Regions from separate parts of the Microbacterium sp. JC 701 genome, predicted to be linked through region 2. Evidence: predicted binding sites of a transcription regulator. Region 2 holds the regulator's gene; the other holds the start of a gene.

Region 1 (3,406 bases), 840 kb from region 2:
GGCACCGTGGTCACGCTGATCACGCGCCAGCGTCGTCGTCGCATGACCGAGCTGCTCGACCGCGCCGAGATCGAGGCTCCTTTCGAAGAAACCGCGCTCGGCGACGACGTGCTCGAGGAGCTCTCGGGCCGTCAGCTCTCGAACGTCGACGCGTAATCGTCGTCAGGGAGGCCCTCGTCCGCATCGCGCGGACGGGGGCCTTCGTCGTTCGCCGGTCACGTCGCAACCTCAGAACAGCGTGGGCTCGCTCGCCGGCGCGACACGGGGGCGGGCGGATGCCGGGACCCCGGTCGACCTGATGGGTCCGAGGCTGCTCGCCGGCGTCGGCGTGCGTGCCGCGAGGCCGGGCTGCGGTCGACCGCGCGGGTGGTCGTCTTCGTCCCACCCGTCGAGGCGGTGCATGCGCAGGAGCGGTCGCATGCGTTTGCCGAGCCAGGTGCGGTAGGCCTTCGGGGCGGAGGTCGACACACCGGGGTACAGCCCCCGGTACGACGACACGAGGTGCGGGTGCTCGCGTTCGAGCCACTCGAAGAACCACTGCTTCGCCCCGGGGCGCAGGTGCAGCGCCCCGTAGACGACGCGCGCCGCACCCGCGGCGCGGATGCGCGCCAGGGCGTGATCGAGCGCGGCGATCGAGTCGGTGAGGTGCGGGATGATCGGCATGAGGAACACCGTCACGCGGAACCCCGCCTCGGTCGCCGCGCGCACCGTGTCGAGGCGCGCCTCGGCGCTGGGGGTGCCCGGCTCGATCGAGTGCTGCAGCGTGTCGTCGAACACCGCGATCGACATCGCCAGCGACACCTTCACCTGTTGCGCCGCCTCGGTGAGCAGGGGCAGGTCGCGTCGGAGCAACGTGCCCTTCGTGAGGATCGAGAACGGCGTGCCGTTGTCGGTCAGGGCGCCGACGATGTCGGGCATGAGGCGGTAGCGCCCCTCGGCGCGTTGGTAGGGATCGGTGTTCGTCCCGAGCATGACGGGCTCGCGGGCCCACGACCCGCGCCGCAGCTCTGTGCGCAGCACGTCGGCGACGTTGACCTTGACCACGATCTGCGAATCGAAATCGGCCCCGTAATCGAGGTCGAGGTATTCATGCGTTTTCCTAGCAAAGCAATATGAACACGCATGAGTGCATCCGCGATAGGGATTCACCGTCCAATCGAATGGCATCGCCGAAACCCCGGGAACGCGATTCAATGCGCTTTTGCACAGCACCTCGTGGAAGGTCATGCCCGCGAACTCCGGCGTCGTGACCGAGCGCACGAGGCCGTCCATGCGCTCCATGCCCGGGAGGGCTCCCGAGTCGTCGACGCCGAGTTGTTGACCTTGCCACCGCATACTCACATTCGAACACATGTTCGACACGAGGGCAAGCCCCGGCATCCGATAATCGCTCCCATGCTCGAATGCCCTCGCGATAATGTGACAGGCGTCGCTGGTTCGTCTGCCGCGATGGGAACGAGGGGCGCATGGAGACCGTGCGACACGTGCGAGGCCACGCGCTGCTGACGGCGGCCGGGCGCCGCCTCGAGCCCCTGCATCCGTCGTGGGTCGAACGTCACCCCGCGGCCGCAGGATGGATCTGGCTCGCGGCGATGGCCGTGCTGATCGTCGTCGTCGACCTCGCGGACGGCCCGGAGCCCCTGCGGGTGGCCGTGTCGTTGAGCGCCGCGCTGCCCTCGCTGGGCGCGACGCTGCTCGTGCTGTCGCAGACGCCCCGTGCGCACCTGGAGTCCGAACCGTCGATCCTCGGTCACTTCTTCGCGCGCTTCTTCGCCCTGCTCGGGGCGCTCATCCTGTGGATCGGATCCGTCGTGCTCGGTGCGGCCGTCGCGGTGCAGCTGACCGAGGATTCCCGCTCGAACACCGAAGCGGCGTGGGAGGAAGCTCTCGAGATCTTCGGCGCCGTCGTGCCCTTCATCGTCGCGGTGCTGTGGGCCGTGCTCATCTTCCGCTGCGTCGGGTACATCGCGCGCTTGCGCGGGTGGGCGCCGGTGCCGACACGGCACCGCATCCCCGAGCAGTTCTTCGCCGAGTCGCCGCGCACCCGGCGCGTGGTGGTCGGGCTCGCGCATCCCGCCCTGCTGCTCGTCGCCGGCACGCTCAGCATCGTCCTCGTGTTCGTCGCGGCGGGCGAAGTCGCCTTCAGCGACGCGCTGTGAGGGCCGCGGGGGCGTCCACCAGGTGAGGCGGGGTCGACCGGTCCGCGGTCCCGGGAGACAATGGGACCAGTCATGTCCCCCGATTCCGAGCTCTCTCCCCGCCGCGCCGCGCGCGCGGAAGCCGAGCGACTCGCGACGGCGGCGCTCTCCGTGCCTGTCGCCCCGGCCGCGCCCGAGACCTCTGCGTCACCGACGCGCCGCACTCTCCGCGAGGCCGGATCGAACGCGGCACCGCTTCGCCGTCGTTCGTTCGCGCCGGTCGAGGCCTCGCCCTCCTCGTCCGAAGGCGGCCGACTCCGTGCCGCGACCGAGTGGTTCTCCGCTCTGCCGACGGCCCGCCGTCGCCGGCTCGCGGTCGTCGCCGGAGCGCTCGCGGTGGTCGTCGCCACCGCGACCGTGGCCGCCGGTTTGGCGATGGGGGCGGGGGCGGATGCCACGGCTTCGACGAGCGCCAACGACGCTACCGTGACGGCGGCGATCGCCGGTCCCCCCGCTGTCCCCTCCGAGGGGCTCCCCGTGCCCGCGGTGTCAGCGGTGGCGGCAACGGCCACGCCGTGCGACGACCCGGCCGTCACGACGGCGCTCTCTGCGGGCGACGACGCCGCCGCCATCGCCGCGGCCGGCGGAGGCAGCGCCTTCCGTGAGGCCGTGGCATCCGGGATCGCGCCCTGCGTATCGCTCTCCGACCCGAACCGCGAATGGGTCGTCGTCAACAAGCAGCGGCCGCTTGAGCCCGTCGACTACTACCCGGGCGACCTCATCATGCCCGCGAACGTCCGCGCCCTCGAAGACTCCGCACTGCGCACGCCGGCGGCGAACGCGCTCACCGCGATGGTGAAGGCCGCCTCCGACGCGGGAGCCGGCGAGATCGGCTACCTGAGCGCGTTCCGCTCGTACACGACCCAGAAGTCCACGTACGCCGGCCGCGTGCGCGTCAGCGGGGTGGAGGGTGCCGATCGCGAGAGCGCCCGACCCGGCTACAGCGAGCATCAGTCGGGTCTGGCCGTCGACATCGTGCCCTGCAACGGTTCGTGCCGCACTCTCGACGACGTCGCCGCGTCGGCTCAGGGCGCGTGGGTGCGCGAGCATTCGTGGGAGTTCGGCTTCGTCACGCGGTACGCGGAGGGTCGCGAAGCGGTCAGCGGATACGAGCCCGAAGCGTGGCACCTGCGCTACATCGGTCCTGAACTCGCTCGCGCCTACCACGAGGGCGGCTTCACCACCCTGGAGGAGTTCTTCGGACTCCC
Region 2 (3,406 bases):
CGCGGGCCACCGGCAATCTGCCGCACCTCCCCGGTCGCGAGGTTCTTGACCTCGATCGAGGTGGCGTCCCAGGGCATGTCGGGGTGGTTCCACGCCACCCACGCGAGGTGGCGGCCGCTCGGCGAGAGCGCCGGCTGGGCGAGGAAGTCGCTGCCCTCGGCGAGGACGTCGCTCGACCCGTCGAGCGGGATGCGCACGATCGCGCGCTGCGGAACGCGGGACGAGCCGTGGGTCTCTCGCACGGCGAGGAGCACGCCGTGCTCCCACCGCAGGCCGCCGTGGCGCACCGCCTCGTCGGCGGGGGTGAGGGGCCGGGCGGCGTCGCCCGGACGGAGGGCGTACACGCGCTGATCGGTCTTCTCGACGTAATAGAGCTCGCCGTCGTCGGACGCGGTCCAGGCGCCTCCGCCGTACTCGTGCACGGCGGAGCGGGCGTTGGCGGGCGCGGGGAGCACCGTCTCGACCGCGCCGTCGACCCGGCGACGCTTGACGGCGACGCGGCCGGCCTCGTGCGGCACGGATTCGCCCCACCACACCTCGTCGCCCACGAGCCGAGCCCCGTCGACGCGCGGTGACGCCTGCGCGACGGACTCCGGCGTGATCGGGGAGGGCCAGGAACCGTAGGGGAGGGTGTCAGCCATGCCTCCACCCTAGGCAGGGCCTCCGACATCCGCGGATGCCGTCACGACGGCGGGGCGGATCTCCGGATCCGGCGCGCCGGGCAACGTGTGACGACGTCGAGGGCCGGATGCCGCTGTGCGGGCGGGCGTCCGACCCCCGGTGCCCTGTTCAGACGGCGCGGAGAACCGCGACCACGCGACCGAGGACGACGGCATCGTCGCCCAGGATCGGCTCGAACGCGCTGTTGCGGGGGAGGAGCCACATGTGGCCGTCGCGGCGGCGGAAGGTCTTCACCGTGGCCTCTCCGTCGAGCATCGCGGCGACGATCTCGCCGTTCTCGGCGTTCGCCTGCGACCGGACGACGACCCAGTCGCCGTCGCAGATGGCCGCGTCGATCATGGAGTCGCCCGAGACCTTCAGCATGAACAGCTCGCCCTTGCCGACGAGCTGACGGGGGAGGGGGAAGATCTCCTCGACCTGCTGATCGGCGGTGATCGGCACACCGGCGGCGATCCGGCCGACGAGGGGCACGAGGGCAGCGTCGCCGAGCGCGGGCGCGGTGTCGGCGGGGTTCTCGGCCGCGGCACCGGGGAGGTCGATCAGCACCTCCATCGCGCGCGTCTTGCCGGGGTCGCGTCGCAGGTAGCCGCTGAGTTCGAGCTGGTTCAGCTGGTGGGTGACGCTCGACAGCGACTTGAGTCCGACGGCGTCGCCGATCTCGCGCATGCTCGGCGGATAGCCGTGCCGGGCGATCGAGCGCTGGATGACCTCGAGGATCGCGAGCTGCTTGTCGCTGAGGCTCTTGCGTCGCCGGGTCTGCGGCCGCTCGCGGCCGGCGGCGGTCGTCGCGTCGGTCATCTGTGCTCCCCTCGCGCCGCGGAAATCACGGCGGAAATTCGAATGTCGGAGGTTGGTGGTGAGGTCTCCGTGTCGAAACCGTATCCGGTGGACGACCCGAATGACACGGAGCCTCGCGCGTGTCGCGTTCGATCGGTCTCCGAGACACGGGGTGTTGACACATCGAAAGTATCGAAGATAGATTCGGAATACAGATTCGCACCACCGTCCTCCCGGCCGAGGGCGGGGTGCGAATCTCTCCACCAAGGAGCACATCATGAGCAGCATCGCCCTCACCGCACCGACCACCCGCCTGCGCATCACCGCCCGCGGGCGCCGCGTCGTCGCCTTCCTCGTCGCCCTTCCCCTCGCCATCGCGCTCGGCATCGCGGTCGTCGGTGGCGGGTCCGCCCTCGCGTCCGGCGAGGCCGGCGCCCCCGCCGGTTCGTTCGCCGAAATGACCGTCATGAGCGGCGACACGCTGTGGTCGATCGCCGAAGACCTGGCGCCGGCAGCCGACCCGCGCGACGTCGTCGCCGAGATCACGCGCCTCAACGCCCTCTCGGGCGGAAACGTCACGGCAGGACAGCGCATCGCCATCCCGGCCGCCTACGCCCCCGTCGGCTGACTCGCGAGCTCTCGCCGCGAGCTGTGGTCGTGATCCACGGCCGTCGTCGCCGCCTACCATGGGTGAGGTGACTGTGCGCCTTGACGACCTGCCTCTCCGCGACGATCTCCGGGGTATGACCCCGTACGGTGCCCCGCAGGCGGCCCTTCCCGTCGCGCTGAACGTCAACGAGAACACCCACCCGGTTCCTCAAGAGGTCGCCGACGACATTCTCGACGCCGTCGCCCGGGCCCTGCGCGACGTCAACCGCTACCCCGACCGAGAGTTCACCGGTCTGCGGGAGGCCTTCGCCGGCTACCTGGGTCACGGGCTGTCTCCCGAGCAGATCTGGGCGGCCAACGGCTCGAACGAGGTCCTGCAGCACATCCTCCAGGCGTTCGGCGGCCCCGGCCGCACCGCGATGGGCTTCGCCCCGACCTACTCGATGTACCCGATCCTGACGCGGGCCACCGGCGCCTCCTGGATCGCGGGCGAGCGCGAGCACGACTTCTCGCTCACCGCGGAATCGGCCGCCGCGCGGGTGCGCGAGCGCCGCCCCGACATCGTGTTCCTGTGCGCCCCGAACAACCCCACCGGAACGCCTCTTCGCCTCGACGTCGTTCAGGCCGTCTACGACGCCACCGACGGCATCGTCATCGTCGACGAGGCGTACGAGGAGTTCGCCCCCCGCGACGAGCCCTCCGCGGTCTCGCTGCTGCCCGGTCGCCCGCGCCTGGTCGTCTCGCGCACGATGAGCAAGGCCTTCGCCTTCGCCGGAGCGCGCGTGGGCTACCTCGCCGCCGATCCCGCGCTCGTCGACGCCCTGCGCCTCGTACGGCTGCCCTACCACCTCAGTGCGCTCACGCAGGCGGCGGCGACCGCCGCCCTCGCGCACGCCGACACGATGCTGTCGATGGTCGACGCGATCGTCGCCCAGCGCGACCGGATCTCGGCGACCGTGGCCGCCCTCGGCTACACCGCCCACGAGTCGTGGACGAACTTCGTGCTGTTCGGCGGGGTCGACGACCCTGCGGCCACGTGGAAGGCCCTGTACGACCGGGGAGTGCTGATCCGCGACGTCGGGATCGCTCACCACCTGCGCGTGACGGCGGGCACGGCCGACGAGACCACGGCGTTCCTCGACGCACTGGCCTCGGTAGGATCGCGGTCATGACCGGCCCCGCCTCGCCCCGCACCGCCTCGATCACCCGCGAGACGAGCGAGTCCCGCGTCGAACTCGAGCTCGACCTCGACGGCCGCGGCACCAGCGACATCTCCACGAGCGTGCCGTTCTTCGACCACATGCTCACGGCGTTCGCGAAGCACTCGCTCACCGACCTG

Evidence for each region. The regulator LexA, encoded in region 2, represses DNA repair genes until DNA is damaged. The targets are predictions, from matches to a motif close to TCGAACANNTGTTCGA.
Region 1: LPW41_RS02975 (Rv2578c family radical SAM protein) is a predicted target of LexA. The motif match lies at 1,344-1,359, and genes of this name have one in related genera.

Annotation. Positions count from the first base shown of each region.
Region 1 covers NZ_JAJNCV010000001.1:615,279-618,684, forward strand. Annotated here, with positions in the region: gene LPW41_RS02970 (DEAD/DEAH box helicase) at 1-156, shown strand, start outside; gene LPW41_RS02975 (Rv2578c family radical SAM protein) at 229-1,335, opposite strand; gene LPW41_RS02980 (hypothetical protein) at 1,467-2,159, shown strand; gene LPW41_RS02985 (M15 family metallopeptidase) at 2,232-3,406, shown strand, end outside.
Region 2 covers NZ_JAJNCV010000001.1:1,452,890-1,456,295, forward strand. Annotated here, with positions in the region: gene LPW41_RS06845 (prolyl oligopeptidase family serine peptidase) at 1-641, opposite strand, end outside; gene lexA (transcriptional repressor LexA) at 790-1,479, opposite strand; gene LPW41_RS06855 (LysM peptidoglycan-binding domain-containing protein) at 1,736-2,086, shown strand; gene LPW41_RS06860 (histidinol-phosphate transaminase) at 2,145-3,239, shown strand; gene hisB (imidazoleglycerol-phosphate dehydratase HisB) at 3,236-3,406, shown strand, end outside.